Regions from separate parts of the Pseudoclavibacter endophyticus genome, predicted to be linked through region 1. Evidence: riboswitches for the same ligand, from Rfam matches in the RefSeq annotation. Region 1 holds a riboswitch; the other holds the start of a gene.
What was found. A riboswitch is a leader RNA that binds a small molecule or an ion and turns the genes downstream of it on or off. The one in region 1 is predicted to bind FMN.

Region 2: another riboswitch for FMN. It lies ahead of ribD (bifunctional diaminohydroxyphosphoribosylaminopyrimidine deaminase/5-amino-6-(5-phosphoribosylamino)uracil reductase RibD); the one in region 1 lies ahead of F8O04_RS01800 (ABC transporter permease).

Annotation. Positions count from the first base shown of each region.
Region 1 is NZ_WBJY01000001.1:412,474-416,661, forward strand. Features, by position in the region: gene F8O04_RS01775 (TetR/AcrR family transcriptional regulator) at 1-110, opposite strand, end outside; gene F8O04_RS01780 (nuclear transport factor 2 family protein) at 220-636, shown strand; gene pyrE (orotate phosphoribosyltransferase) at 666-1,241, shown strand; gene F8O04_RS01790 (septum formation family protein) at 1,238-1,996, shown strand; gene F8O04_RS01795 (SRPBCC family protein) at 2,021-2,458, shown strand; FMN riboswitch at 2,514-2,640, shown strand; gene F8O04_RS01800 (ABC transporter permease) at 2,761-3,591, shown strand; gene F8O04_RS01805 (ABC transporter substrate-binding protein) at 3,611-4,188, shown strand, end outside.
Region 2 is NZ_WBJY01000001.1:1,118,412-1,122,599, forward strand. Features, by position in the region: partial or broken gene ribB (3,4-dihydroxy-2-butanone-4-phosphate synthase) at 1-237, opposite strand, end outside; gene ribD (bifunctional diaminohydroxyphosphoribosylaminopyrimidine deaminase/5-amino-6-(5-phosphoribosylamino)uracil reductase RibD) at 339-1,616, opposite strand; FMN riboswitch at 1,697-1,825, opposite strand; gene F8O04_RS04890 (RNA-binding S4 domain-containing protein) at 1,938-2,297, opposite strand; gene F8O04_RS04895 (MarR family winged helix-turn-helix transcriptional regulator) at 2,294-2,836, opposite strand; gene F8O04_RS04900 (glutaminase) at 2,866-4,164, opposite strand.

The sequences.
Region 1 (4,188 bases):
TCGAAGCCTCTCGCGGCGAACAGTTCGTCGGAGGCCTCGATGATGCGCTGCCTCACGAGGCGTCGCTTGCGATCAGCGAGGGGTTCGAGCGCGGCGGAAGGATCAGGCATGGAAGGATTCTACTGATTAATGGTACTGAGTGCCAATCTGGACTGAGGCCTGTATGGTACTGAGTACCAACTATGGGGATTCGCCCCGTTCCGTCCTGGAGGACTGCTCATGCTGACGACCGAAGACCGCCTCGACATCGCCGAGACCCTCGCGCTCCATGCCCATCTCGTCGACGCCGACCAACTCGATCGCATCGATGAACTGTTCACGCCAGACGCCGTCTACGACATGACCGCCCCCGGCATCGGAGTCTTTGAGGGACTCGATACGATTTGCGCCGCCGCGGCCCAGCTGTCTGCAAGTGGCCACGCACCCATCGCGCACTTCCTCACCAATATCATCCTGACGAGCACCGGTGAAGACGAGGCCACGGCGCTGTCGAAGTGTCTGATGATCATGGCCACGGGAACGACCCAGGGGGTGACGTACGACGACACCCTTCGCCGCGACCAAGGCCACTGGCGAATCAGTCACCGGGTCATCACTCCGGCCGGACGCCCCGTCGCGACGCGTGAAGAGCACTGAGCCGTGTAACGGAACGCCGCGCCCCTAGACTGTCGCGCGTGAACGACGACCGTGCCGCACTACTCCAGCTCATCCGTGACGAGGCCGTGTTCCACGGCGACTTCACGCTCACGAGCGGCAAGCGTGCCAGCTATTACATCGACCTCCGCAAGCTCAGTCTCGACCACCGCGCGGCCCCGCTCATCGGGCGCGTGTTGCTCGAGCTCGTCGATGAGCTCGGGGGAGCGGCCGGAGTCGACGCCGTCGGGGGCCTGACGATGGGCGCAGACCCGTTGGCCAACGCCGTCATGCACCAGGGCGTGGCCCAGGGCCGCACGATCGACGCGTTCGTCGTGCGCAAGGAGCCCAAGGGCCACGGCCGCGGCAGGCAGGTCGAGGGTCCGGATCTCGAGGGCAAGCGCGTCGTCGTGCTGGAGGACACCTCGACCACGGGCGGCTCGCCGCTCGCGGCGATCGCGGCACTCGAGGCCGTCGGCGCGACGATCGTCGGCGTCGCGGTCATCGCCGACCGCGACACCGAGGCGCGCGGCCGCATCGAGGACGCAGGCTATGCCTACCGCTACGCGTTCGACCTGGCGGATCTGGGGCTGGCCGAGACGACATGACCGAGCGAGAGGGGCCGGACGCCAACGCGTTCGGCTGGGCCGCTCCGGACGAGCCGGCGGTCGCGGGGCACGTCGCCTCGGGGCACCCCGAGGCGGCGCAACCCACCGCGCTACGTTCCAGCGCTGAGCGGGCGGCCGACGCCCCGCACCCTCGTGACATCGCTCGGTCGTCGACCGCCGACGTCGACGCGTCGCGGCGGCGCGGTCTCGACGCGGAAGCCCGACGGCGCCGCTCCACGAGGCACCGCTTCATCGGCATCGCCGCGGTCATCACCGTCGTGCTCGCGATCGGCGCCGGCGCCCTCGGCTACCTTCTGAACCCGTTCGCCCCGCAGCCGGCGCCGATGGTCGTGTCGACGCCCACGAGCGGGCCGGGTGTGCCGGGTTACGTCAGCGGTGGCAGGCTCGCCGCCGGGCAGTGCTACGCCTCCTACACGTCGGCCTGGCAGGACGAGTTCGAACTCGCAGACTGCACGACGCCCCACGCGGCCGAGTTGTATGCCGTCGTCTCGGCGACCGAGTTCGCCGCGGACGACGAGTACCCCGGGGAGGCACTGCTGCAGTCGCAGGCGATGCGCGCCTGCCAGGCTCCAACATCGATCAACATGACGGTCGCATCCGGCATCGACGACCTGCGCATCGAGGCGAGCTTCGCCATGTCGCAAAGCGATTGGGATGCCGGCGTGCGCAATTACTGGTGCTTCGCGTCGCGGGAATCGGGCGAGCCGCTGACCGACCCGCTGACGCTCACGTAGGACTCACCCAATAGGCTGTGGGACATGACCCGAGTGAGTGAGTCCATCGATGTCGACGTGCCGGTTGAGAAAGTGTTCTGGGCCGTCACCGATCCCGACACGATGCCGAGATTCCTCTCGCTCGTGAAGTCGATGGAAGTCACGGGCCCCGACACCACGAAGTGGGTCGTCGAGCTGGCCGGCAAGACGGCGTCGTTCGAGGCCAAGGCCACCGAGGTCGATCCGCCGAACCACGCCCGCTACGAGTCGATGACGCAGCGCGTGCCGTTCGTGCTTGACCTGCGCTGTCGGGCGGTCAGCCCCACGACCACGTCGCTGGTACTGGAGGCCGAGTTCGATGCCGGCGGCATGGCCGAAAAGCTCGGGCTCGCGAAGGGCGTCGCCTCAGTCGCCCTCAAGAACCAGCTCGGCAACGCGAAGAAGTACCTCGAGCGCCGCTTTGCGAGCGACGGGGTCGCCTGAGCTCGAAACGGCGATTACCGATGGAGTGGCCGCGTCGCCTAGCCTTGCCGCAGAGTCACGCGCTCCGGGGTCGGTGAGAATCCGAACCGGCGGTTACAGTCCGCGAGCCTCGGCCGAAAGGCCGGGGCCGATCCGGTGAGATCCCGGGACCGACGGTCAAAGTCCGGATGGGAGGCGCGCAGGGTCGCACAGGTGCGCCCGGCTCGCGGTCGCGCCGCGTTCCGCGAGGAATCGAGGAATGGCACGACGGCACCGCCACGCCCCGGAGTCCGAAATCGCACGGGAGCCCGGGAACCACTGCAATGGCCGAAGCCACAAAATCATTCGCCGATCGCGCGCGCGTCCTCGCGCCGGTCGGCCTGGGCATCGTGGTGCTCGTTATCTGGCAGTCCGCGAGCCTCCTCGGCCTGGTCCCGCAGCAGTTCCTGCCCTCGCCGATCGACCTCGCGGATCGGCTGTGGGGCGACCTCGCCCGGGGCGAGCTGCTCGCCTACGCATGGGTGACCCTCGGCGAGGCGATCACCGGCTCACTCATCGCCGTCTGCATCGCGGTGCCGGTCGGCTATCTCGTCGCCCGCATCGCCATCGTCGACTACGCGCTTACCCCGTACGTGGCGGCCTCGCAGGCGGTGCCGGCGATCGCGCTCGCACCTCTGCTGGTGCTCTGGGTGGGCTATGGCCTGTTCCCCATTGCGATCCTGTGCGCGATAACCGCGTTCTTCCCGATGCTCATCACCACGTCGCTCGGCGTGCGGGGCCTGCCGCAGGACGTGCTCGAGGCGGCGAGACTCGATGGCGCCAACGCCTGGCAGTCGTTGTGGCACATCGAGGCGCCGCTCGCGCTGCCGAGCGTGCTCGCGGGCGTACGCGGCGGCGCGGCGCTGTCGATCACGGGCGCCGTCGTGGGCGAGTTCACGATGGGTGGCAACGGCCTCGGCATGCTCCTCACGCTCTATCAGGGGGCCAACGACGTGGTCGGCCTGTTCTCCACGCTCACGGTGCTGGTCGTGCTCGCGGTCTCACTCTTCACCGTGCTGCGCCTCCTCGAAGCGTGGGTCGTTTGGCGCCAGAATCGGTCTCGCGGCCGCACGAGCGACGCGATCACCGCATCCATTCCCGTCGTCGGCCGCTGAGCATCCTCAGGAGACACCCATGAGCATCCACCTCACCCGTTCACGCGCCGGTCGGCGCATCGCCGCCGTCGCCGCGGCCGTCGCGCTCGTATGGGGTGTCGCCGGATGCTCGCCCGCCGGCGACGAGGGCAGCAGCGGAGACGTGCTGACGGTCGGGCTGACGTATACGCCGAACATCCAGTTCTCGCCGTTCTACGTGGCGGCCGAGCAGGGCTTCTTCGAAGAGGTCGGACTCGACGTCGAGCTTCGGCACCACGGTCAGTCGGAGGATCTGTTCGGCGCGCTGCAGAGCGGTACGGAGGACGTGGTCTACGCGGGCGGTGACGAGATCGTGCAGGCGCGCAGCAACGGCACCGACGTCGTGTCGATCGCGACGCTCTACAGCGAGTACCCGGCTGCCCTGATCGTGCCCCGCGACTCGCCGATCGAGACGGCCGCGGACGTGCGCGGTCGCACGATCGGAACCCCGGGTCCCTTCGGGCAGACGTACTTCGCGCTCCTCGCCCTGCTGCAGTCGGGCGGCATGAGCGAAGCCGACATCGATCTGCAGTCGATCGGGTACACGCAGCAGGTGGCGCTGACCTCGGGCAAAGTCGA
Region 2 (4,188 bases), 710 kb from region 1:
GTCTTGTGAGCGGTCGACCATGAGCGGGAGCTCAAGTTCGTCGGCGAGCGCGGCGGGCATGGGAGCGCAGAGGTAGCCGGAGGAATGACGGATCGTCCACGCAAGCCACTCGCGCGTAGCCGTGCGTGCCGCGAAGATGACGTCGACCTCGTTCTCACGATCCTCGTCGTCTGCGACGAGCACGGGCCGCCCGGCTCGGATCTCGTCGATCGCCGCGTCGATGGTCGCGAAGACGATCGTGTCGCCGGCGTCGCCGCGGTCGTCGCTGCTGTCGCGCGGTCCTTGCGCGGAGTCGTGCCCCGTGGGCGCGGCGTCGGCACCGGATGCGGCTTCGCGGGTCATGCAGGTTCCTTTCGGGCGCGAACGGTCTCGCTCGCGGTTGGTGGGCCGTTACCGACGGAGTCGGTCAGCGCCGTGGCCGTTCCCATGCCGGCATCGGCACGGGCGGTCGCGTCGGCGTCGGCGTCGGAATCGGCGTCGGCTGCGTCGCGGGCCGTGCGTGGACGGTGGCGCCGCGCGATCATCAGCACGTCGTCGCCGAGTCGCTCGACGTGCACGGTGCGCCACTGCGCCGCAGCGGCGAGCGTGTCGACGCCGAGGTCGCCGACGACGGGGGCTCCCGCGCCCAGGACGAGTGGCGCAGTGTAGGCGTGCAGTTCATCGACCACGTCGGCGCGCAGGAACGCCGTCGCGAGCGTCGGCCCTCCCTCGATGAGCACGTGCCTGATCTCGCGGCCGCCGAGTTCGGCGAGCACGACGTGCACGTCATGCGTCGCGAGGTGCACGAGCTCGCCGCCGGGCCCGCGCAGCCTGGCGCCGGCCGGCACCTCGCGCGTGCCGACCACGACGCGAAGTGGCTGATGCCCCGCGAGCGCACCGTCGGCGTTGCGGGCGGTGAGCGCAGGGTCGTCGGCGGCCACGGTGCCGGTACCGACGATGATCGCGTCGACCCGCCGCCGCACCTCGTGGGCGTGTGCGCGGGCGAGGTCGCCGGTGATCCACCGGCTCGTGCCGTCGGCGGCCGCGACCCTGCCGTCGAGGGTCGTGGCGACTTTGAGCGTGACGAAGGGCGCGCCGCGCCGCACCGCGGTCGCCCACACGTCGTTGAGGGCGCTCGCGCGCTCGTGCGGTGCGTGGGTGACGCGGATGCCTCGCGTACGGAGGACCTCGGCGCCGCCGGCGGCGAGGCGGTTCGGGTCGGTCACGGCGTACACGACGTGGCCGATGCCCGCGGCCGCGAGCCCCTCTGCGCATGGGGGGGTGCGGCCGGTGTGCGAGCAGGGTTCGAGCGTGACGACGGCTGTCGCGCCCCGGGGATCGATCCCTCGCCTGCGGGCGTCGTGCAGCGCGTCGATCTCCGCGTGCGGCGTGCCCGCACCGCGGTGGTAGCCCTCGCCGATCACGCGGCGCGGGCGTGCATCTCCGACATCGTCGGGCGCCGGGCCACCGCGCGGGGCACCGACGTGGTTGGACCACGCGCCCTCGTCGGGTTCCGGAGCGAGCAGCACGCATCCGACACGCGGATTCGGGCCGTAGACGGGCCCGAGCGCCGCGAGCTCGACCGCGTGCGCCATGGCGGCATCGAGGTCTGCGACGGCGTCGCTGCGGCTGGTCATTGGGTCCTCCGGGTTCGCCCCGGGGGTCGGCGCCGGCACCGACGAGGGTGTCGTCGCGCGCGACGGCACTCCTGCCGCCGCACATGCGTCCTCCCATCCGGACTTTGACCGTCGGCCCTGGAATTCCACCAGATCGGTCCGGTACCAAGGGAACAGGACTCACGGGCTATCACCGTCGGCTCGGATTTTCACCGACCCCGAAGCATGTTGCGTGACTCGAAACGTACCGCATCCGCGGTCGCGCTTGCCGCGTGCGGCGCCACGGCCTATGCGGCATGCCCCGCGCGACCCCGTGGGGAGGCGCACGGCGACGCGGTCCGCTCAGTGGCCGCGCAGCCGGGTGAGATCGCGTCGCTCACGCTTCGTCGGGCGCCCCGCCCCGGGCTCGCGCATCGGCACATAGCCGACGTCGATCGCCTTCGGGCGCGGCGGCGAGTGATCGATCAGGTTGGCGCGGGCCACCTCGGCGCTCCCGCGCTTCTCGATCAGCCCGGTCACCTCGAGGTCGCGGTCGAAGCCCTCGATGCGCACCCGCACCCGATCGCCGATGCGAACGGGCGTGGCCGGCTTGGCCCGGTCGTCGCCGACGCGCACGTGCCCGGCCTTACAGGCGGCCGTCGAGCGGGAGCGCGTCTTGAAGATGCGCACCGCCCACAGCCACACGTCGACCCGCACGCTCATGGGCGCACCCGTTCGTCGTGCTCGTCGATCTCCATTGCGACCGTGAGACGCCGCAGGCTGTCGGCGAGGCCGTCACGTGACTCGGGGTCGAGGTCTTCGAGCAGCTGCCGCTCCGCGGCCACGAGCCGGGTCAGCGCCTCATCGACGCGCACCCGACCGGCATCGGTCATCGTCACGAGCACCCCGCGACCGTCGTGGGGGTCGGCCTCGCGGCGCACGAGGCCACGTGCGGCAAGGCGGTCGAGCCGGTTCGTCATGGTGCCGCTCGACACGAGCGTGATGGCGAGCAGCTGCTTCGGGCTCAGGCGGTGAGGCGCGCCCGCGCGACGAAGCGCCGCGAGCACGTCGAACTCCCAGAGCTCGAGGCCGGTCGCGGCGAATGCCGACTTTCGCACCGTGTCGAGCTGCTTCGCGATGCGCTTGACACGCGAGAAAATCCGCAGCGGGTCGACGTCGAGGTCGGGGCGCTCGCGCTCCCAGTCGCGCACGATCGCGTCGACCGCGTCGACCGCGCCCTCGTGACCGGAATGCTGCTGCATCCCGCCATTATGCCGGGGGCGCCGGGACGCTACGCCCCGGCGTCGCGACGCCACGGCAGCGAGCCCACGACGCGGGCGTCGCCGATCGTGGGCTCGTCGGCGTCGGCCGTGAAACCCTGCGGGTCGAGCACGAGCACGCGGTGTCCTTCGTGCGCGAGGCGCCTCGCCGTCTCGACGAACATGCGCCTGGCGACCTCGCTCAGCGAGTGGACGGCCGTCAGATCGAGAAGGACACGGGTGGGCCCACCTTCATCGATGCCGGGCACGCCGCTGATGCGGCGTGCCACGCGTTCGCCGCCCGAGAACCGGACGGCGCCGAACACCTCCGCCACGAGCCACGCCTCGCCGGCATCGTCGGCGACCTCGTCGATCACGCGGATCACGCTGTGGCTCGGCTGCTCGGCGTCCATGAGGTGCAGCCCCATGTCACGACTGAGCCGCTGGAACAGGTCGACGCCGCGCACGCTGTTGCCCTGGGGGTCGAGGGGCGGCGAGAAGGCGGCGATGCCGAGCTGGCCGGGCAGGGCGCCCACGATGCCCCCGGCCACGCCGCTCTTGGCGGGGATGCCGACCTGCGTGACCCAGTCGCCCGTGGCGTCGTACATGCCGCAGCTCATCATGACGCTGAGCACCTGACGAGCGACGTGCGAGTGCATGACGCGCTCACCCGAGTGCACGAGTCGCCCGCCGTTCGCGAGGGCGGCCGACATGACGGCGAGGTCGCGAACCGTCACCGCGATCGACGACTGTTTCGCGTATCCGCGCACGACCTCTGCCGGGTCGTCGGGGAGGAGGCCCGATGCGCGGAGCATGTGGGCGATGCCGAGGTTGCGGTGGTTGTTCTCGAGCTCCGACTCGAGGACGCTTTCGTCGATGCTCAGCTGGCGCCCGGCGAGCGCCGAGAAGGCGTCGATGATCCGTTCCGTCCGTGCCCCTTCGTCGGCGCCCGGGCCTATGACGAGGCTGTGCGCGGCGATGGCGCCCGCATTGATCATGGGATTGAACGGCCGGCCCGTGCTGGCCTCGAGCGAGAGCTCGTTGAAGGCGTCGCCGCTCGGCTCGACGCTGATGTGCTGGAGGACCGTGTCGAGACCGGAGTCCTGGATCGCCAGCGCGTAGACGAACGGCTTCGCGATCGACTGGATCGTGAACGGCACCTCGTCGTCGCCGACGCTGTACACCTCGCCGTCGATCGTCGCGAGGGCGAGCGCGAGCCGCCCGGGGTCGGCCGACGCGAGCTCCGGGATGTCGTCGGGGAGCTCGCCTTCCTGGTCGGGGGAACAGGCGGTCAGTACCTCGGAAAGGTAGTCCGGCAACGGGGTTTGCATGGCCGTAGTGTGCCCGCATGCCAT